Regions from separate parts of the Psychrobacter sp. K31L genome, predicted to be linked through region 1. Evidence: predicted binding sites of a transcription regulator. Region 1 holds the regulator's gene; each other region holds the start of a gene.
The links. The regulator PhoB, encoded in region 1, activates phosphate uptake and scavenging genes when phosphate is short. The targets are predictions, from matches to a motif close to TGTCATNAANCTGTCATAA.
Positions count from the first base shown of each region.

Region 1 (5,626 bases):
AAAACCATAGATAACAATGCTATACACACCTTGGAAGATAGGGGTTTTATAATACTAACTCAAACTACATCAGATATATAAGAGACATCAATGCTAGCAGATGGCAATAATCGACCACCAAAGCCAACACTATGCAGCCGTTTGCTAAGCCTAATAATAAGGGCTACGGTGTTACTAGCGCTGTTATTTGTATTTGATAAATTACTACCTAGCATTAGCCAACAGACACAGTCGTTTGTCGTGGCAAAATGGCAGCAACTGAGTTTATTGCAGCAAGAGTTGCCCATAGAAAACAGCCTTCCCAGTCCACTACCAGAGCAGCATCTAACCGACACTTGGGGCGCAGCACGTAGCCAAGGGCGCTCCCATGAGGGCATTGATATTTTTGCAGCGCGGGGCACACCGGTACAAGCTACGACGCAAGGCATCGTCAGCAAAGTTGGCGAAAATACATTAGGGGGACGCGTGGTAATGGTGGTCGGACCGGGCGGCGCAGGACATTATTACGCCCATCTAGAGGATTATGCCGACATCGTACCCAATGACTGGGTAAATGCTGGTGATATCATTGGCTATGTTGGCGACAGCGGTAATGCTAAAGGAACGCCAACCCATGTTCATTATGGTATTTATATCAATGGCAGCGCAGTGAACCCCTACCCACTTTTACAAAAAGATTAAGGCGCATGGGCAGAACGTACATAAGCGCTAGGAAATACTGCACTAAAGGTCGAGCCTTTGCCTTCTACCGACTCTATGGTTAGTTGCGCCTCATGTTGATATAAGACATGTTTTACAATTGCCAACCCTAAGCCCGTACCACCCGTAGCACGGCTGCGTCCGCTATCGATGCGATAGAAGCGTTCCGTCAGGCGCTCGATATGCTGGGGCGCAATACCGAGACCATCATCTTCGACGGCAAAGCGGCAGCCTTCCGATGTTTTTGTCCAGCTGATAGCGATGTTGCCACCCTTTGGCGTGTATTTGATGGCATTAATCACTAAATTGGATAAGGCGCTCGTTAAATACATCTCTGAGCCATACAGTCCATCGTAAGTGTCTATCTGCAAATGAATAGTATGACCATATTCTTGGTTATACGCCTGCGCATCATCATAGATATGCGTCAGTAACTTGGTCATATCAATATCATTTAGCTCATGCGTCTCTTCTATTTCGATGCGAGACAATAGCAGTAAGTCATTCACAATCCTATTCATACGAGCAGTCTGCTGGGTCATTAGCTCAAAACCACGCCGCCACTGCGGGGGCATATCCTCTTGATCGGAGAAATTTTCTAGATAGCCCATCAGTACGGTCAATGGCGTACGCAGCTCATGCGAGACATTGGCCACAAAGTCACGGCGCATTTGCTCTAAATGCTGCAAGCGTGTCACATCATAAATTATCAGTAGTTTTTCATCACCGAAAGGCGTCAGTTCACACTTTAGATAACGTTTAGGATCTCGCCATGACACCATGTGCACACCATCGCTCGGTGGCGTGATAGCCTGATAATACTGGCGAAATTCAGGCACGGTGATAAAGTCAAAAATGCTTTGACCTTTATTGCTTGACTGCAATAACAATAAATCTTCCGCTGCCTGATTCCACCATTCCAAACCATCATCATCATTGAGCAAAATGACCGCATCCCGTAGTGCTAGTAAGGCACTGCGGATTTTTTTGAGTTGATTTGTTGTATTGTGCTGGGCAACCTGCTCTTGCTCACCCTGTTGCTCATTTTTTATCGGCATTATCGTCATCGTTATCCTTACTACTATCTTCTGCGTTGTTTTACGTTTGCCACGACTTGTTCTATCTTAATCTAATTGGATTCAATCAAGCTGGAAAACCGATACCCAGTACCGCGCACCGTTTGTATCAGCGTAGCACAGTCATAAGGCTGTAGTAATTTACGTAAACGCCGAATATGGACATCAATCGTTCGATCTTCAATATAGACATTGCCGCCCCAAACCTGATCTAGCAGCTGTGTCCGTGTATACGCACGCTCTGGATGACTCATAAAAAATGCCAACAACCGATACTCTGTCGGTCCTATGTCAATGAGCTGGCCCGCCGCCGTTACGCGCTGGCTTTTGGGATCTAAGCTAAGCTTGCCGATTTCGATAGGCTTGTCGGCGCTCAATGTACTACTACGACGTAGCACTGCCTTGATTCTTGAGATTAATTCTCGTGTCGAAAAAGGCTTGGTCATATAGTCATCAGCACCTGCATCAAGACCATGAACCTTACTGTCTTCCTCACTTTTGGCGGTTAGCATAATAACCGGTATCTCAGCGAGCAAATCGTCGTTTTTGAGCATACGACAAAAATCAATACCGCTTTTTTCGCCGGTCAGCATCCAATCCAATAATATGAGCGCCGGACGGTGATCGACCACTTGCTGATGTGCCTCTGATGCGTCGGCGGCCTGCAAGCTATCAAATCCAGCCATCCCTAACGTCATCACAATCATTTCACGAATCGCAGGCTCATCCTCGACGATCAAAATTTGCTCATTGTACATACGGCAACCTTATTATTATAGTCAAAATATCAGCGTTCAAAAAGTTAGCACCCAAAAATCAAAGTACAAAAATAGGCGACGGACATTCGCCTGTTGCTACTTATTAAACGGACTAATTATGACAGCTTGATGACAGATAATTTTTATACTTCTAATAAAAAGTTTAAGGGCCCATCATTGACGCTGGCAACTTGCATATCAGCGCCAAACTGACCAGTGGCAACATTGTGATGCTGAGTGTTGGCATAATCAACCAGTTGTGCAAACAGCACTTGAGCAGCATCAGGTGCCATCGCACCACCAAAGTCAGGGCGACGACCCTTGTCTGTTTTTGCCATCAAAGTAAATTGCGACACCAACAACAGTCCGCCACAGACCTGTTGCACATTTTTATCCAGTTTACCGACCTTGGCAGGATCTTCATCGTTTTCAAAAATACGATAGGCCAAGATTTTGTCGATCATGCGTTGGGCAGTTTGCAGGCTATCTTCATGCCCCAAGCCAATATATGCCAATATCCCATGATCGATTTTGCCAATACAATGCTGATCGACGACGACGTTGGCATGGCTCACCCGTTGTATAAGTGCTTTCATTTACTGATTCCTTAACAGATTATGCTCAGACAATAATGTGCTGTCCATGATAAAATACAGCCATTAACTTGCCTAATTTTTATTCTTATTTCCAATCCTATTTTGGTAGCCTTATTATGAATGTATTTACCACCTTACAACAGCTTGTCCCGCAGCAGCAGCTGAGTAAAGTCGCTGGGCGTCTAGCCGCCAGCCGTCATCCGTACGTCAAACGTGCCTTTATTCGTGGCTTTGCCAAAGCTTACGGCGTCAGCTTAGGTGAGTATGAGCGTCAGAGCTTTAATGCTTATGAGAGCTTTAATGACTTTTTTACCCGTGAGCTCAAAGAAAATGCACGTACTATCGACAGCAGCGCCAACGGTATTGTCAGTCCTGCTGATGGTATCATCTCGCAGCTAGGTCAAATTGAAGACCATAAACTACTACAGGCTAAAGGTCGTCATTATGATGTTGGCCAATTACTTGCTGACAGCGAAGATGGTAGCTACTTCGCTGATGGTAGCTTTGCGACTGTTTATCTCGCGCCTAGTAATTACCACCGTGTGCATATGCCATTTGCGGGTACACTGACTAAGACCCGCTATGTGCCAGGCACACTGTTCTCTGTCAATAATACCACGGCCGAGAACGTGCCTGATTTATTTGCTCGTAACGAGCGTTTGGTCTGTTTATTTGATACGAAATATGGCAAAGCTGCCGTGGTGATGGTCGGTGCTATGATCGTCGCTGGCATCGAAACCGTCGCCACTGGCAAAATCAGCCGCACTGAGGACATCCAAGAATCAGAGCACAATATGAGCTTTGAAAAAGGCGCTGAGCTTGGACGCTTTTATTTGGGTTCAACGGCGATTGTCGTTTTGCCAAAAGCCGCAAAAGCAGATTGGCAGGACAGCATGAAAGCCAATAGCGTGGTAAAAATGGGACAGTTATTGGGTGAAGCAAAAGCTCAGCAAGCTTAATTTGTAAGAAACTCATAATACTGAAAAGCCCAGTTAAACGTAGATAATGACGTTTAACTGGGTTTTTTAATGGCTGTTAGTTTGTACTACTTCCATTTTGTATTGCTTGTTTTTACTACTTTGGGCTACCTTGTGCAAAAGCCTTTATCAATATCGAAAATGCTTATGGATAGGATAAGCAAATAGGATGTTTTCCTCCTGCGCACCACTTCCGATATTATGAATAATCAGCGGCGTACCATCAGCAGCTACTTTATCTGAGACGATACCGATGTGCGGCAAGTTACCCTTTGGCAGCCGCCATGACACAACGTCTCCCGCTTGAAAACTGCTTTTATCAGTCGTAGATAACGTCTGTCCATGACGTGCAAAAAACGTTTCAAGGTTGGGCACGCGTCGATGATCGATATTTTTGTCCGTTGACTTTAAGCCCCAAATCTTTGGGTAGCCCGACCAATTTGATTTCATATCATGGTTGATCAATTGCTGCAAATCCACATTTTGCAAACGATAAGCACGGACAATCACATCGGTACAGACGCCAGTCTCTATTGGTACATCGCCACGCGGAAAGTCCAGCTTACGGTAAGTAGGATCATAACTCACCGTGACACCAATCTGTTTTTTAGCATCGTGCGCCAATTTATCGCCATCACTGATAGGAGCAAGCGCTTGCGCCATTTGCGCTAGTCCCAGCATGCTGACAAAGGCTAGCGATTTGCACCATGTTTTATAGTTTTTAAATAAGTGCATGGAACCTCTCTATTATTATTAACACTATTCAATATAAAGATTTTAAACAGCGTCAAACGTTGCGAGTCAGTAACAAGGTGACGCTATCAATTTACTTATCAACCAACCACCCTTGCTGGGTCGCGTATTCAATGTTTTGTGATAACCAATCATGGATGGGAGGAAAGCTGTCTTTGATAAATTCATGCGCCCCTGCCACTTGCGAGCGTGTAACACCAAGCTTAATCCACGTTTTGCCCTCAGTATTTAAATTAAGCAAAAATGGCAATAAACGATCGACCACTCTAAGTAGATCAGCCTCTTTGCTATTACCTGTCTCCTGCTCCTCCCAGATCTCACTTAAATCAACAATCCCGTTACCGCGTTCGCGTTGTAATCGAGCAATACCCTCGCGCTCTTCGAAGTGCGCATCACGACGGGTATCAGCATATAAAAAAGTATCGCCCGCATCAATCTCACCCAAATCATGCACCAGTGCCATCTTAAGCAATTTTTCATGATTGACGTCTAACTCAAACAATTCAGCGATTGACCAGCATGCCATTGCTAAATGCCATGAGTGCTCAGCAGAGTTTTCCAAGCGAGTCGTCCCCGTCACATAGCTGCGTCGATTGACACGTTTTAGGGCATCAAGCTCTAATAAAAAATGCGTGACGTCATCTATCTTAATATTTGCATCGCGCGTTGGATTGGTCAGTTTTATAGGTGTGTTTGAGGACATATTTCTCTCTGATTAAATGCAATACAGCGCCTGTCTTATCAAGCGCTGTATTGCATCCGCTACT
Region 1 covers NZ_JAGKSC010000010.1:35,051-40,676, forward strand. Annotated here, with positions in the region: gene J5X94_RS12725 (M23 family metallopeptidase) at 91-681, shown strand; gene phoR (phosphate regulon sensor histidine kinase PhoR) at 678-1,766, opposite strand; gene phoB (phosphate regulon transcriptional regulator PhoB) at 1,829-2,533, opposite strand; gene dtd (D-aminoacyl-tRNA deacylase) at 2,677-3,129, opposite strand; gene asd (archaetidylserine decarboxylase) at 3,246-4,088, shown strand; gene J5X94_RS12750 (DUF1287 domain-containing protein) at 4,236-4,841, opposite strand; gene J5X94_RS12755 (HD domain-containing protein) at 4,933-5,562, opposite strand; gene J5X94_RS12760 (isochorismatase family protein) at 5,622-5,626, opposite strand, start outside.

Region 2 (5,626 bases), on a different contig from region 1:
TTTTGAAACTGTGGTTTATGAAGATGTGTCTAATCCAGAAGGCTTTGAGGAAGAGCTCCGGTACCCAGTATTCTTAGACTACAATCAAGGAAATTCTACAGATAAATTAGAGGATTACAAAGGGGTTTACCAAGGTGCCTTAGTGACTACGAGCACGCGTAGTACTGCTAGCATGGTCACGAACGCTATCTCAAAGGGAAGGATGGGATATAGTATTGTGGATGAACAGGGTTGTATTATTGAAGGAGATATTACTTTTGACCCAAAATCTATTTATCTTCGTGTGGATGGAAACGTAGACAACTCAGCCATCACTTGTCATCTAGAAGAGGGCAAGGTACATGGCCTTGTAACTAAAGATGATGATAAGTCCAAGGTTTTGATGCTTGTTAATGACGATAACAAAGAAGCATATGTATTTAGCGTCGTTAGTTAAGCAACCAAATATCTCTAATATTCAATTAAGACCAATAAAAAAAAGCTTGCCCCTAATCTAATTAGAGGCAAGCTTTTTATTTTATCTGTTTTTCAGTACTTAAAATCAAACCTCTTTATACAACTGACGACTGTCAGAATGACATTTCTTGGTCATCGCAGTTTTACCTCAACGAATTTTTTCAGCAATGGCTTCGCCAAATTGTCCAACGAGATCCATATTCACCTTTTTAACCAAATTACTAGCATTCGTTCAGTCGACTGTTTAAAGCATTGCTTTTTGGCTGGCGGCATTTTTGTCCAGTCCTGCCGCATAATCTCGCACATTCTGAGTGATTTTCATCGAACAGAATTTTGGCCCACACATCGAGCAAAAGTGCGCTGTCTTATGCGCGTCTTTCGGCAGCGTTTCGTCGTGATATTCACGCGCCGTATCTGGATCGAGTGCTAGATTGAACTGATCATCCCAGCGGAATTCAAAACGTGCTTTAGATAACGCATTGTCACGTGCTTGTGCACCTGGATGACCTTTGGCCAAATCAGCAGCATGGGCAGCAATTTTGTAAGTGATGATGCCGTCTTTGACATCCTTTTTATTGGGTAGACCCAAATGCTCTTTTGGCGTGACATAACAAAGCATCGCAGTGCCGAACCAACCAATCATCGCCGCTCCAATGGCACTAGTAATATGGTCATAACCCGGTGCAATATCAGTCGTTAATGGCCCCAATGTATAAAATGGCGCGTCCGCACACAGCTCAAGCTGCAAATCCATATTTTCTTTAATACGGTTCATCGCGACGTGACCCGGTCCTTCAACCATCACCTGCACATCATGCTCCCATGCCACTTTGGTCAGTTCACCCAAGGTTTTGAGTTCGCTAAACTGAGCTTCGTCATTGGCATCTTGTAAACAACCCGGACGTAGGCCATCACCCAAACTAAAGGCGACATCGTAGGCTTTCATAATCTCGCAGATGTCTTCAAAGTGCGTGTATAAAAAGCTCTCTTGTTGATGCACCATGCACCACTGCGCCATGATAGAGCCGCCGCGTGACACAATGCCTGTTAGGCGTCCGGCAGTCATTGGCACATAATCCAGCAACACACCTGCGTGAATGGTGAAATAATCAACGCCTTGCTCTGCTTGTTCAATTAAGGTGTCACGGAATATCTCCCACGTAAGGTCTTCGGCCACGCCATCGACTTTTTCTAGCGCTTGATAAATAGGGACCGTACCAATCGGCACTGGTGAGTTACGAATCAGCCACTCGCGGGTTTCGTGAATATGATTGCCGGTGGACAAATCCATGATGTTATCCGCGCCCCAACGTGTGGCCCACGTCATTTTTGAGACTTCTTCATCGATAGAGGAGCCGAGTGCTGAGTTACCGATATTGGCGTTGATTTTTACCAAAAAATTGCGCCCGATAATCATTGGCTCAGATTCAGGGTGGTTGATGTTATTGGGAATAATGGCACGTCCAGCGGCCACTTCACTACGCACAAACTCAGGAGTGATAACCGTCGGCGTATTAGCACCAAAGCTCTCTCCGTCATGTTGGCGTATGTCCGTCAAATCATGCTGCTTTTGAGTTTCACGGATAGCAATGTATTCCATTTCAGGCGTAATAATGCCGCGACGTGCGTAGTACATTTGCGTGACGTTGCCTGTTTTACCATCAACATCTTTGGCACGGCGCGGTTTATCAATGTGAGCAAATCGTAAGTTGGCAGTGCTGATATCACGCGCGCGCGTTTGTCCATACTGACTTGATAGGCCTGTTAACTGCTCGGTATCTCCGCGCTCGTTTATCCAGCCTTCACGTAGTTTTGGCAGACCTTTGGTGAGGTCAATGGTGGCATTGGGGTCAGTATAAACACCTGAGGTGTCATAGACATAAAACGGTGGGTTTGGCTCCCATTCGTTCTCAGAAAGGCCTTGCACAGGGGTAGGATCAAGCGTTATTTCGCGCATCGGTACTTGAATATCGGGTCTTGAGCCTTCGATATAAATTTTACGGGAAGCGGGCAAGATACGGTGCAAGTCGCGGGCATCTTCTTCAAAGCGCGCGTCTGTTTGATGGCGATGGGCAGGGGTTTTTAGGGCATCTGCTTTTTTATCCGCTTTGCTAGCAGTCGCGTTGAGCGAAGCATTGGCTGGGATATGAGTTTGAGCAGCTTTTGTGTTCGAGGTAATGTCTGAAATAGTCATATGCTGTCCTAGCGTGTTGGTCTAATAGTATAGGCAACACCGCCAGAATCTGCGGGGGTAAGCATATATGATACGGACAAATTCAATCGTAAAAAAACCTGCTAGCGCTATCAAACCTAAACGTAGTCAGTAGTCTTTTGCTGATTGAGGGACGGAACTGTTTATTAACGCTATCCACCAGCACAAAAAATACTGGTAGAGGTTGGCGATAATAAAAAGGCATTTCTGCACGCCCTTTGTACTTGTATAACATATGCTTAAGACTTCCCTGCGTCGGTACTAACCGCATCAGGTTCGGCGGGTGATCTCTCAGCGAATGTATAAAGGCGGTTACTTTAATAAAGCGAATTTAATAAAGCCAGTCTTTAACACACCGCACCCCGAGTCTGTCAGTGTTGTGAATCTTATTCATACTAACAAAATTCTGCACCAACGGCTAATAGTATTTGGCTAATCATATAACAACTTAAGATGGCGTCTGATGGTTTCTATGAGTATAGTTGCATCAGGTTGTTATCTATAAATTATTGATATAATTAGTATTTATTGAAAATATAGCAGTGCTACCTGAATATTATGTAAAGCGAATGAAAGATTGTGACAACTGTCATCAAACTGTCATAAAGATTTGGCAAGATAGCACGCATATCACAAACAATACTTTTTCATATCGTTGTTAAACTTCAGGAGTCCTACATGCGTTATTCGTTATTAGCAGTAGCCGTTAGTTGTACATTAATGCTCACGGCATGTAATAAATCAACCGACACGGCAGAGCCCACTGCTGATACTAGCAGTAGCGCTGTTACAACGGCTGAGTCAACCTCTCAAACAGCCTCTTCTGCTACTACAGGTTTTAAATCTGCTGAAAATATCGCCATGAATATCACGGGTGCAGGTGCGTCATTCCCGCAGCCTATCTATGCCAAATGGTCTTATGACTACAATGGGGCAACTGGTGGCCAAGTCAACTATCAATCTATTGGCTCATCTGGCGGTATCAAGCAAATTCAATCAAAAACCGTTGATTTTGGTGCTTCTGATGCACCGATGACGCCTGAAGAGCTTGAAGAGTCTGGCCTTATTCAGTTTCCGACGGTTATCGGTGGCGTCGTGCCAATCGTCAACATCGATGGTATAGAGCCGGGCGCATTGAAGCTAGACGGTACGACCTTAGCAGATATCTATTTGGGTAAAATCAGTAAATGGAATGACCCAGCTATCAAAGCTATGAACCCAGATTTGACCTTGCCAGACGCGGCAATCACGACGGTATTCCGTTCAGACGGTTCAGGTACGACTTTTAACTTCACGGACTATCTGGCCAAAGTATCACCAGATTGGAAAGACACGGTTGGTGTTGATAAAACAGTTAAATGGCCGACCTCTGCGACTGGTGCAGGCGGTAAAGGTAACGAAGGCGTATCAAGCTACGTAAACCGTATGAAAAACTCTATCGGCTACGTTGAGTATGCATACGCTAAGCAAAACAAGATGTCACATACGGCATTGAAAAATGCAGCTGGCAACATCGTGCAACCATCAGCTGAGACCTTTGCTGCGGCAGGTGATATTGATTGGTCACAACAAGAAGGCTTTTATAAAGTCATCACCAACTCTGAGACGGACCAAGCATGGCCTATCGCTGCTGCCACCTTTATCTTAGTACATAAGCAACCAGAGAATCCTCAGCAAGTCGCTGGCGTGTTGAACTTCTTTGACTGGGCTTATAGCCAAGGTGATGATGATGCCATGGCACTAGACTATGTACCATTCTCTGACACGGCAGTGGCCTTGTTCAAAGCAAAATGGAACGACGTAAAAGGTAGCGATGGACAGCCTGTCTATAAACCTGCTCAGTAATTCGATAGTCATTATTTAATAACGATCGAATTACCCTTTCAAACAACTATTCTCCGGTAGTTGTTTGAAAGGTTTTATCACAGCGAATTTAAGCGTAAAGCCAATGATACTTATAGCTTCTGATACTCATATCTGCTGAGTTTGTTGTGATAAAACCTGATAAACACGCTCATTTTTTAATCTTATCCTATTGAATGCTGAGACACTTATGACAGACTTAAGGTCCCAACTGGCTAAACAAAAACGTTACGATGCTTTATTCGTTAACTCCACCAAAGCATTTGCCATACTGGTATTGATGTCTCTAGGTGGTATTTTAGTGTCGTTAATTGTCGGGGCTTGGCCAAGTATTCAAGAGTTTGGTCTAGGTTTTTATACCAGTAATAACTGGGACACGGTCGCCAATGAATATGGTGCACTTGCACCCATCTATGGCACCTTAGTGACCTCGTTTATCGCCATTCTGATAGCCGTGCCAGTGAGCTTTGGCATTGCCATATTTTTGACCGAAATGTGTCCTGCTTTTCTAAAAAAACCGCTTGGTATCGCCATTGAGCTATTGGCTGGCATCCCCTCTATCATTTATGGTATGTGGGGCTTGTTCGTCTTCGCGCCGTTTTTTGGCGATCACATCCAGCCATGGTTTATTGAACACGTCGGGCCTTTACCGATCATCGGTAAACTGTTTGCAGGCGCGCCGATGGGACTGGGGATGTTTACCGCTTCCTTGGTGCTTGCCATCATGATTATTCCCTTTATCGCTGCCACCATGCGCGATGTTTTTTCCGTCGTGCCAGACTTATTAAAAGAATCAGCCTATGGCATGGGCGCGACGACTTGGGAAGTCATGTTCAAGATTATTTTGCCGTATACCAAAGCTGGTGTGGTTGGTGGTGTTATTTTAGGGCTGGGTCGCGCATTGGGCGAGACCATGGCGGTGACTTTCTTGATTGGTAATGCCTTTAATATCAGTCCAAGCCTGTTTACCTCTGGGGTTACGATTACCTCAGCGCTGGCCAATGAGTTTGCCGAAGCGTCTAGTGAGCTGCATCTGGCATCTTTATTACATTTAGGCTTAATCTTATTTGTGATTACTTTCATTGTGCTGTCCAT
Region 2 covers NZ_JAGKSC010000004.1:147,389-153,014, reverse strand. Annotated here, with positions in the region: gene J5X94_RS08285 (hypothetical protein) at 1-436, shown strand, start outside; gene thiC (phosphomethylpyrimidine synthase ThiC) at 701-2,650, opposite strand; TPP riboswitch at 2,899-3,043, opposite strand; gene pstS (phosphate ABC transporter substrate-binding protein PstS) at 3,347-4,513, shown strand; gene pstC (phosphate ABC transporter permease subunit PstC) at 4,722-5,626, shown strand, end outside.
Region 2: the regulator PhoB is predicted to act here: its motif matches at 3,256-3,274, upstream of pstS (phosphate ABC transporter substrate-binding protein PstS).

Region 3 (5,626 bases), on a different contig from region 1:
CTCTAGGCGTGATCAGGCATTGATGTATCTTACCCATTTGTGACTGTCATATGTGTCAGAAATATGACAAACAATTCTTTATGAGCGCTATTTATTTATCAATAAGTAGCGCTTTTTTTGGGTCAATGTATCGTATTTATTACCGCCAATTAATATTATCAGTAATGATATTAATTAATGGGTATCGTATCTATTTGAGTCGACAGGGGTTTTTTCGTAACGGTTCAAATATGACAAAGCATTTGTTATTCGATAGTAGATGTATCGAAAAAGCAAAAAAAAATGTTGCAAATTATGTCAAAGTTGTTATGCTTGTATTCGAAGTATGAGTTTGGTAACGGATGTTACGCAACGGAGTGATAAAGACCAAAGATTACATGGCAGTTACGTTCTAATCCCAGTCATGTGAGTCATGGTTTTTTTTGTCTTATTGTAGTAGAAATTCGCCACACTTGTTTTAGACCAATCTCGGTAGCCAGTTACACATTATATCTTTGAGGATTTGTGACGATACCATTATGGGCGCCAGCTAATCATAGCTTGCTCATTACTACAATTGTAAAGTGGAGATACCCCATGAAAAAACTACTTTTAGCTACAGCCATCGCAGCCCTATCTGTATCTGCAGCCAACGCAGCACCTACTGTTTATGGTAAAGCTTTCGTTACTGCTGACTATGTAAACGCTGAGCGTGATGGTAACGATGATCAATTCGACGTAGACAGTGATTCAGTACAAATCAACTCAAACATTTCACGCCTTGGTTTTAAAGGTTCTGAAGCAATGACTGCTAACACTGATGTTATCTATCAGTTAGAGTATGGCATTGCCATCGACGGTACTGATGACAATATTGGTTTTAAAAGCCGTGATACCTATCTTGGTCTAAATAACAAGCAATATGGTCAATTCCGCTTTGGTCGTAACTACTCAGTAACTGACTACATCAACAACGTTACTGTTACTGAAGGTTTTTGGGATAATTTAGGTGTTAGTAATCTTGATATGGAAGGCGATGTTCTTGATGCTGTAACTATGGCTGATGGCGGCCGTGTCAATGACTCTATCGTATGGATTGCCCCTAAATACAACGGCTTGCCTTTAGAGCTTGCTCTACAGTACGGTGCAGACGAGCGCTTTGTAACTGACAGTGACGACCGTGACAGTGGTTATGGTGCTTCATTGATGTTTGACCAAGGTACAGGCTTTACTGCTGGTGTTGCTTACGAAAAAGACATGAGCCAAGCTGGTGATCTTTTACGTGGTAGTGCTACCGTTGACCTAGGTAAATACATGGCTTATCCAGTTATGTTAGGTGCAATGTATCAAGTAGCTGATTTCGATGGCGGCGATGAAGATGAAAAAGGTCTAATTGTAAGCGCTGAAATGGGTCTAGCTAACTTTGCTCGTCCAGCATCTGTATATGTACAGTACAATGGTACTGAAAACTTGGCTGGTTTTGATAACCGTGATTCAGATCAAGTTGTTGTAGGTGGCAAATATAACTTTAAAGACAACATGATTGCTCATGCTTATGTTGGTAACAACTCTGCTGAAGACAAGAATAGTAATACTGATCTTGACGTATTCGCACTTGGTGGCGGTCTAGAATACTTATTCTAGTATCACACTCAAGTAGATAGTACAAAAAGACTCATCCTTCGGGATGAGTTTTTTTATGCGAAAAAAGAAAGTAGCCCTTCATTGTAATCAGTCTTAAAATAGATAGTTACAGGCATGTAAATTTTGTTCTTTCATCTTACTGTAATATTTGCTTGATAAAGTAGTGTCTAAGCCGTTCTGGTGGCTCGTTATATATCATGGTCTTGGGAGTTTGTAGCAATACCATTGTACATGCCAGTCAATCTTAGCCAATTTATCACTCAAATCGTCAAGTGGAGATACCCTTTGAAAAAATTACTTTTAGCCTCAGCAATTGCAACGCTATCAGTTTCTGCCGTTCAAGCCGCGCCAACGGTCTATGGCAAAGCATTCGTCACTGCTAACTATGTCAACGCTGAGCTTGATCGTCAGTCTATGGATCTGCCTAACGACACTATCAATATCAATGAAGACAGCAGCTCAGTACAAGTCAGCTCGCATTCTTCACGTCTAGGGTTCAAAGGGTCCGAAGCAATCACTGCTAATACTGATGTGATTTATCAATTAGAGTATGGCATCAAGATCGATGACAGCGGTAGCAGCAACATTGGTTTTAAAAGCCGTGACACCTATCTAGGTTTTAAAAACAAAGACTACGGTCAATTTCGCTTTGGTCGCAACTACTCAGTGTCAGATTACGTCAACAACGTAACCGTTAACGAAGGTTATTGGGATAATATAGGCTCAAGCTCTCTTGGTGGTGATGGTACGCTGAGTGAGGCGCTTACCTTGACTGATGGTGAGCGTATTAATAACTCAATCGTATGGATTGCACCCAAATACAATGGTCTACCATTAGAGCTTGCCTTACAATACGGTGCTGATGAGTCTTTTGTCTCTGATAGCGATGATCGTGACAGTGGCTTTGGTGCTTCATTGATGTTTGATCCAGGTACTGGCTTTACTGCAGGTGTTGGTTATGACAAAGACATGAGCGTCACAGGTGAGATTCTACGTGGTAGTGCCAGTGTCGATTTGGGCAAATACATGGCTTATCCAGTGAAGCTAGGCGCGCTATACCAGCAAGTTGATTTTGATAATTCAGATGATGAAGAGAAAGGGTTGGTCGTTAGTGCTGAGATGGGTCTAACTAACTTTGCTCGCCCAGCGTCTGTTTATCTTCAGTATGATAAGACTGAGAACTTGGCTGGCCTTGGTGGCAACGACTCAGACCAAATTGTATTGGGCGGTAAATATAAGTTCAAAGACAATATGATTGCTCATGCTTATATCGGTCAAAACTCTGCAGATTTAGAGAACGGTCTGCTCGTTGTCAGAAACAATGCTGATGACACCATTGACTCAGTTAAAGCTCGTGGTGATGCGGATGTATTTGCTATCGGTGGCGGTTTAGAATATAAATTCTAACTCAACATAGTCAGTTTAATATAAAAAAGAGACAGTGTGACGGATATGAATTTTTTGTAGCCTCTGTCTGCGCTTGCACAGCAAGCAAGAAAAATTTGTACCAGTCACGCATTATAATGTCGTGTATCTATTTTATTTAGTATCGACTATATGCTGCATAAATACTCTGCTAAAAAGCTCATCCTTCGGGGTGAGTTTTTTTATTATGCGGTTTTAATCAATAAACATTGAGCAAAAACCAAGAGTTTCGGATAGTTTGCGCTTTTGCCCTATATTTTTTGGCGTATCTTTAGTAAAATCCTTCTTTACCAATTACCGAAAGAGTACTATGACCAAGTTTATATTTGTGACCGGTGGGGTAGTGTCCTCACTAGGAAAAGGTATCACTGCTGCTTCTCTTGCTGCGATACTCGAAGCGCGCGGTGTGAACGTGACAATGACCAAGATGGATCCGTATATTAACGTCGATCCAGGTACCATGAGTCCGTTCCAGCATGGCGAAGTGTTCGTCACTGAAGATGGGGCGGAGACGGATTTAGATTTGGGTTATTATGAGCGTTTTTTACGCCACTCTAAGATGAGTAAGAGTAATAACTTTACCAGCGGTCGCATCTATCAGAATGTACTGAATAAAGAGCGCCGCGGCGAATACCTTGGCGGTACTGTGCAGGTTATCCCGCATATCACTGATGAGATTAAGAGCAAAATCCTTGCCAGTGGCGAGGGTTATGATATCGCTATTATTGAGATTGGTGGTACGGTCGGTGATATCGAGTCGCTGCCCTTTATGGAAGCGGTACGCCAGATGCAAGTAGAGCTAGGTCGCAATCGCGCCATGCTGATGCATTTGACCTTGGTACCTTATATTGCCAGTGCCGGCGAAACCAAAACCAAGCCTACCCAGCATTCGGTTAAAGAGCTTCGTTCTATTGGTTTACAGCCTGATGTCTTAATTTGCCGCTCTGATCATCATATCTCACAAGACAATCGCCGTAAGATTGCATTGTTTACCAATGTCGAAGAACGCGCGGTCATCATGTGTGAAGATGCGCAAAGTATTTATCAAATACCGCGTACCCTTTATGAGCAAGATCTTGATGATTTGATTTGTGAGCGCTTTGGTTTGGACGTACCTGAAGCAGATTTGAGCGATTGGGACAAAGTGGTTGAAGCCCAGCTCAATCCTGAATCAACGGTCACCGTAGCGATGGTCGGCAAATACGTCGAGCTGCCTGATGCGTACAAGTCAATTAACGAAGCATTATTACACGCTGGTATCACTCATAAAGTAGATGTGAAAATTGATTATATCGATGCCGAACGTTTGGAAGGCGACGATGTTTTATTTGCACAGCTTCATGATGCCGATGCTATCTTAGTGCCCGGTGGCTTTGGTGAGCGCGGTACCATGGGTAAAATGAAAGCCATTACTTATGCTCGCGAAAACAACGTGCCATATTTGGGTATTTGCCTTGGTATGCAGTTGGCCGTTATCGAATACGCACGTAATGTGATGAGTATCGATGCCAACTCTTCTGAGTTCGATCGCAAGACTGCTGAGCCAATTATTGGTCTGATCACTGAATGGTTAGATGAGCGCGGCGAGCTACAGATTCGCAGTGACGACTCGGACCTTGGTGGCACCATGCGTTTAGGCGCACAGCAAGCCGAGCTGGTCGCTGGTAGCAAGCTGAGCCAAATCTATGGCGCTAGCAATATCACGGAGCGTCATCGCCATCGTTATGAGATGAACAACCGTTATATCGAGCCATTAGAGCAAGCAGGCATGACGATATCGGGTTATTCTGCCAAGCAGCATTTGGTTGAGTCGGTTGAGATTAGCGAGCATCCATGGTTTGTCGCCGTACAGTTCCATCCTGAATTTACCAGCTCGCCACGTGGTGGTCATCCACTGTTTAACAGCTTTGTGAAAGCCGCAAAAAATCATAGCGAAACAAAGTAATCGTTAAAATGTGAAGTGTTGTGAAATATAGTGTGAAAGCGTTATTTTCACCAAAAAAGACTGATCTACGGATTGGTCTTTTTTTTGCTTAATTTGATGGGTGATAATGGTTGTTTAGATATTCTTTTAGTTAGCGATATCTAATTACGCTTGGATACTTTTTTTAATTGGGCTATCGGTTACAATATGGGATATACGTGTTGATAACAATAATGAGGACAAGGGTTTCATGGAAAATCTATTAACAGCGCAATCACATATTCAGCTTAAGACTCCGAATAATAATACCATTAATATCGGTAACGATCAGCCCTTTGTGCTGTTCGGTGGTATGAATGTCTTAGAGTCCAAAGAATTGGCGTTCGAAATTGCTGAGCAGTATGTCGAGATTTGTCAGCGTTTGGGCATCGGCTATGTGTTCAAGGCCAGTTTTGACAAGGCCAATCGCTCAAGCCTGCATTCGTATCGAGGTCCTGGATTAGAAAAAGGTATCGATTTGCTGGGACAAATTAAAGAAAAGTTCCAAGTGCCGATTATTACTGACGTGCATGAGCCGTATCAAGCAGCGCCCGTCGCTGAAGTTGCTGATATCATCCAATTGCCCGCGTTTTTATCGCGTCAGACTGACTTGGT
Region 3 covers NZ_JAGKSC010000002.1:193,134-198,759, reverse strand. Annotated here, with positions in the region: gene J5X94_RS03960 (porin) at 577-1,623, shown strand; gene J5X94_RS03955 (porin) at 1,909-3,030, shown strand; gene J5X94_RS03950 (CTP synthase) at 3,359-4,993, shown strand; gene kdsA (3-deoxy-8-phosphooctulonate synthase) at 5,223-5,626, shown strand, end outside.
Region 3: the regulator PhoB is predicted to act here: its motif matches at 1,753-1,771, upstream of J5X94_RS03955 (porin).

Region 4 (5,626 bases), on a different contig from region 1:
AATGCTAACTTAGAGGCGTTGGATGCACGGTGAAACATCGACTCGCCAAAATAGATATTGCCTATTTTTAATCCATACAATCCACCAATAAGTGTGCCTGCGTCATCCCAAACTTCGATACTATGTGCAAATCCATGAGCATGTAGTTTGGTATAAGCCTCGATCATCTCATCATGAATCCACGTGTGCTCACCTTCAGGCAGCTCAGTATTGAGACCATCACTGCGCGGTAAACTACAGGCGTGAATGACGTCATCAAAAGCTTGATTGAGTGTCACTTGCCAACGCGCGCGGCTTGCTTGCTTACGCAGAGATTTGCTGGGTTGATAGTCGGTCGGCACAATCACGCAGCGCGGTTCAGGACACCACCAAGCGATAGGCTCATCTTCATTAAACCAAGGAAACAATCCTTGCGCATAAGCAGATATAAGCGTCTCGGGCGCTAAGTCGCCGCCCATGGCGACAATACCCACTCCATCAGGATCAATAGAAATAGGATCAGGAAAGTCATAACGCCCAAGACTTTTTAAGGTCTCAGGCGTGATAAGCTGCTCGTTGTTATTGGCGTTATATTGTGAGAAGCTGTTCATTTAGTCTTCTTGATCAGCAGTCAGCGTTGACGCATAAGTATGGTCTAACGCAGTGGCTTCGCCAATGGCATCCAAGTATTTTTCAGCATCAAGCGCGGCCATACAGCCAGTGCCAGCAGAAGTGATGGCTTGACGATAGACGTGATCAGCCACGTCGCCTGCTGCAAACACACCTTCGATACTGGTTTGTGTGGCATTACCATTTAGGCCACTGTTAACGATAAGATAGCCGTCTTTCATGTCGAGCTGCCCTTTGAATAGATCGGTATTAGGCTTGTGACCAATGGCGACAAACATACCAAATACATCTAGTTGCTTGGTACTGCCATCAATCATAGATTCAATAACTACACCATTTACGCCCATGTCATCACCGACGACTTCTTTTACTTGATGGTTCCATTCGATTTTGACGTTGCCATTCTTGGCTTTTTCGAACAATTTATCTTGTAAGATTTTTTCAGAGCGTAAACCATCACGGCGATGCACTAACGTGACTTCAGAGGCAATGTTAGATAAATATAGTGCTTCTTCGACTGCTGTATTACCACCACCAATCACCGCGACTTTTTGGTCTTTGTAAAAGAACCCATCGCAAGTGGCACAAGCTGACACGCCCAAACCTTTAAATTTGGTTTCTGACTCTAGCCCCAAATACTGTGCAGACGCACCCGTTGAGATAATCAAGGCATCACAAGTATAGGTGCCATTGTTACCTGTCAATTGAAAAGGGCGTTCATTCAGATTGACATCATTGATATGGTCATAAACCAATTCTGTACCAAAACGTTCAGCATGAGCCTTCATGCGTTCCATCAGTGCAGGGCCTGTCAAATCATGAGCATCGCCTGGCCAGTTGTCGACTTCGGTGGTGGTGGTTAATTGTCCACCCACTTCCATACCAGTGACCATAACGGGCTTGAGGTTAGCGCGCGCAGCATAGACCGCGGCAGAGTAACCCGCAGGGCCTGAGCCTAAAATAATGAGCTTTTCGTGACGTGGAGCGATAGTATCAGTTGCCATGAGTGGTTCCTTGCAAAATATACGAATTAAAAATGTGAGTGATAAATATAATAAAAAGACAAATATCAAAAGGTGCGACTAATATAGTTTTTCTAATTGCTGTGTGATAATAACATAAGGGCATACGGCAAAAAGTGCAAGTTTGCTAAAACAAACATAGGTATCATTAGAATCAAAGAATAAATAGCTTTGGAATATAAGTGCAAAAAACAGAGGCTATTTTATAGAATTTAGGCAATACAGTGAGCAATATTTTGCCACTAGTGTTTTGCTAACCAGCTGTTTTCTTGCGCAAAGTGTCTATTGATTTACTTTCTTACACGCTTTCTTTATAAGACTGTCGCCACTGCACCTATGTATTTGTTATTATAAGAAGTTATGCCAAGTGTAGTAGGAGCCAAGCGATAATGGTTATTTAAAGACTCTATGATCGGCACATGCCAAACAAACACTTCGCTCGGTACATTTATGTCAACACTTTATGTCAGCATGATTAGGCTTAGTCATGCACTGGCGACCATTTAGTATTAATAACAAGGCAGATTTTACGTGATATCAGCACCGCTTATTGAGTATTTAAAAAAGGGAATATTTACCCTCCTTGGGTTAATACTGGCCGTTTATCTGTTTGTCATTTTGATGACGTATACAGGCAACGATCCTAGTTGGTCGCACATCAGTAGTGACATGACCACCATTAACAATATGGGTGGCGAGATGGGGGCGTGGTTGTCTGATCTGCTTTATAGCTTTTTTGGTTTTGGCGCATGGTGGTTGTTGGCGTTTGTGGTCTATGAGTCCATTCTTATTTGGTGGGACAATAAGCCAACGTTTTGGTTGCTACGCGTAGTCGCTTACGTGTTTTTGATTCTAAGTGCCAGCGCCTTATTTGCGCAGTTGGTCGCTTTAGTGCAGCAAATAGCAGATCCAGTTACCACAGGTCTGACAGGGGTCGCGGGTGGTATCATCGGTCTCGAACTGCAAGCGCGTTTGGCTCAATTATTGTCGCAGTGGGGGAGTGTGGTTTTTTTAACGGTATTCGTAATTATTACGGCAACCTTTGCTTTTAATATTCATTGGCTCGCGATATACCAAAAAATTATGACCCTGTCATGGCTTGGTTCTGGTGTAAAAAACCAAGATAATAAGTATGAGAGTGTGCAGGCCGCTGAAAATAGTCGTCAGCAAAATAATGAAGCCCTAACCGACGAAAAAGCATCGCGCGCTGTTCCAGAGTATGACCAGCTGCCCCTTGAGCTGCAAGCAACTGAGCATGATGCTAATACGCAACAATCCGATAGCAGTGGTCGCTTTAATCATGTACTCACCGAATTTTTAGCGAGTTCTGGCTTGGGTGCCAGTGTAAAAGCTTCTATGGCAGCAGCCACGCAAGGATCCGCAGTGGGTGAGGGTGAGCATTTACAAAGCGTACCTGCCACGCCTAGCAGCGCTGGCGTAAGCAACTTTAGTGATAACAAGGTATCTACTACCCCAAGCCCTGTCACGACTCCTAGCCGTAAAGTAGAGCCGAGCTTTGCTTGGAATGATGCTAATACTGTTGATGACTTATTGGCAAGCGATATGGCTATTTACGACCAAAGCATTCATAGCGCTACTCATGATGCTGATTCTGTTGCCCCTGCTTATATCAATAATGCTGAGTCGCCAAAAGAGACAGCAGTGTCTATAAACACGGCAACAGATACGTCAACAGACATGGCAACGCTAGAGCTGGAGACACCAAGCGCGAGCTCTACCGTCAATCCTAATAAAGAAGAGGTCGAGCAAGCAATTACAGAGACAGCAAGCAAGCAAATCGCGCCTAATTTTGCCGATGCGCCTCAGACTATGTCATCAGATGACAACCATGCAACAGATGAAACGAACGAAACGGTTGATACATTGGCAGAGTCTTGGTTGTCAGAACATGCGCCTGTTTCACCTTATCAAGAAACAGAAGAAGATACTAATAAACCTGAACAGCCAGCACTAAAAACGGCAGTAGAGAATACTTATGACGCCTCTGCTGGGTCATCAGACAAGTTATCAAATGAAGAGCAATGGGAAAGCTCATTGTCAATACAAAGTCCTGCTCTAGAAGAGGATGATGTAAGTATCGTCGCACCAGTCGCTGATATGACCCCGACAAATACGCCACCGACCAACCCAACATTACCTCCTAAGGTAGAAACTAACGTTTCAGCGCCAGCTGCTGAACCGATAGCCGCATCTAAGCCAACGGTCAGCTTTGCGGTGCCAGAGGGTGATAGCGGCAACCATATTACGGATATGATGCCTGAGGATGACAGCCGCGATGATAATAGCGATACGCCCGTTATGCCGCATATCAGTGACGATGGCGCTTTTAGTCAAAAATCACGCTCGATGCAAACGGCCGCCTATCGCAGTAGCTTAACGCCTATCCCAGAGATCTCTATTTTAGATAAGCCAGATCCTGATCGTAAGCCAAGCTATACCATCGCTGAGCTTGATAAGCTGTCAGAGCTATTAGAGATTAAATTACAAGAATTCAATGTTAAGGCCGCAGTAGTCAATGCCATTCCGGGGCCAGTCGTTACACGCTTTGAAGTAGAGCTTGCTGCTGGGGTAAAAGCCAGTAAAGTTACGGGTATTTCACGTGATTTGGCACGGTCATTATCAATGGCATCTTTGCGTGTGGTCGAAGTCATCCCGGGCAAGCCTTATATCGGTATCGAAGTGCCGAACAAACAACGCGAAATGGTGCGTTTGATTGAGCTGTTGAATACCGAAAAATTCCAAGATCCTAAAGCCCAAATCAGCATGGCGATGGGTAAGGATATCGGTGGTAATGCTATTATTACTGACCTTGCGCGCGCGCCGCATATGTTGGTTGCGGGTACCACAGGCTCTGGTAAATCAGTATTAGTCAATTCAATGCTACTCTCTATGCTACTCAAATATACACCGAACGAGCTGCGCCTGATTTTGATTGATCCAAAGCAGCTTGAGCTGGCAAACTATAACGATATCCCGCATCTACTGACGCCAGTCGTTACCGATATGACTGAAGCCGCCAGTGCTTTGTCATGGTGTGTGGCAGAAATGGAGCGCCGCTATCAGTTGATGAGCTTATTAAAGGTACGTAAGCTTAATGAGTTTAATAAAAAGGTCATCGCTGCTGAAAAATCGGGCAATCCAATGCTCGATCCATTATGGCGACCCAATGATAGCGTGAGCATCAGCCAAGCACCAAAGCTCAAAACCTTGCCGATGATTGTCATTGTCGCGGATGAGTTTGCCGATATGATTATGCAAGTCGGTAAACAAGCTGAAGAACTGATCACGCGCTTAGCACAAAAATCACGCGCGGCAGGCATCCATTTAATGCTTGCCACCCAGCGTCCATCGGTCGATGTCATTACCGGTCTAATTAAAGCCAATATCCCAGTGCGTGCAGCGTTACGTGTGAACTCAAAAGTGGATTCACGGACGATTCTAGACAGTGGCGGTGCAGAAGACATGCTTGGTAATGGTGATATGCTGTTTTTAGGCCCAGGGCAAATTGAGCCAGACCGTGTGCACGGGGCGTATGTCAGCGATGAAGAGGTCAATCGTGTCTGTGATGCTTGGCGTGAGCGCGGTGCGCCTGATTATATTGATAACATGGCAGGCAACTTTGAATTGTCTAGTCCTGGCAGTGGTGGTAGTGGCGGCAACGCTTCTGGTGAGGATGACGACCTGTATAACGATGCAGTGGCATTTATCATGGAGACGCGAAAGGTCTCTGCCTCTAGTATCCAGCGTAAATTTAGTATCGGCTACAACCGTGCCGCTCGTATCGTTGATTCAATGGAAGAGGCTGGATTGGTCAGCTCGATGGGTAAAAGCGGCAAACGTGAGTTGTTGATGTAAAAGATGATGAGTTTGATTAATCACAAAAAGCGAGTCACGAGAGTAGCTCGTTTTTTTATTAGAAATATATGGTAGCGCTATTGCTTAAATGACTAGTGAGTTTGTTTATCGATTATCAG
Region 4 covers NZ_JAGKSC010000011.1:68,848-74,473, reverse strand. Annotated here, with positions in the region: gene aat (leucyl/phenylalanyl-tRNA--protein transferase) at 1-590, opposite strand, end outside; gene trxB (thioredoxin-disulfide reductase) at 591-1,613, opposite strand; gene J5X94_RS14060 (DNA translocase FtsK) at 2,163-5,507, shown strand.
Region 4: the regulator PhoB is predicted to act here: its motif matches at 2,093-2,111, upstream of J5X94_RS14060 (DNA translocase FtsK).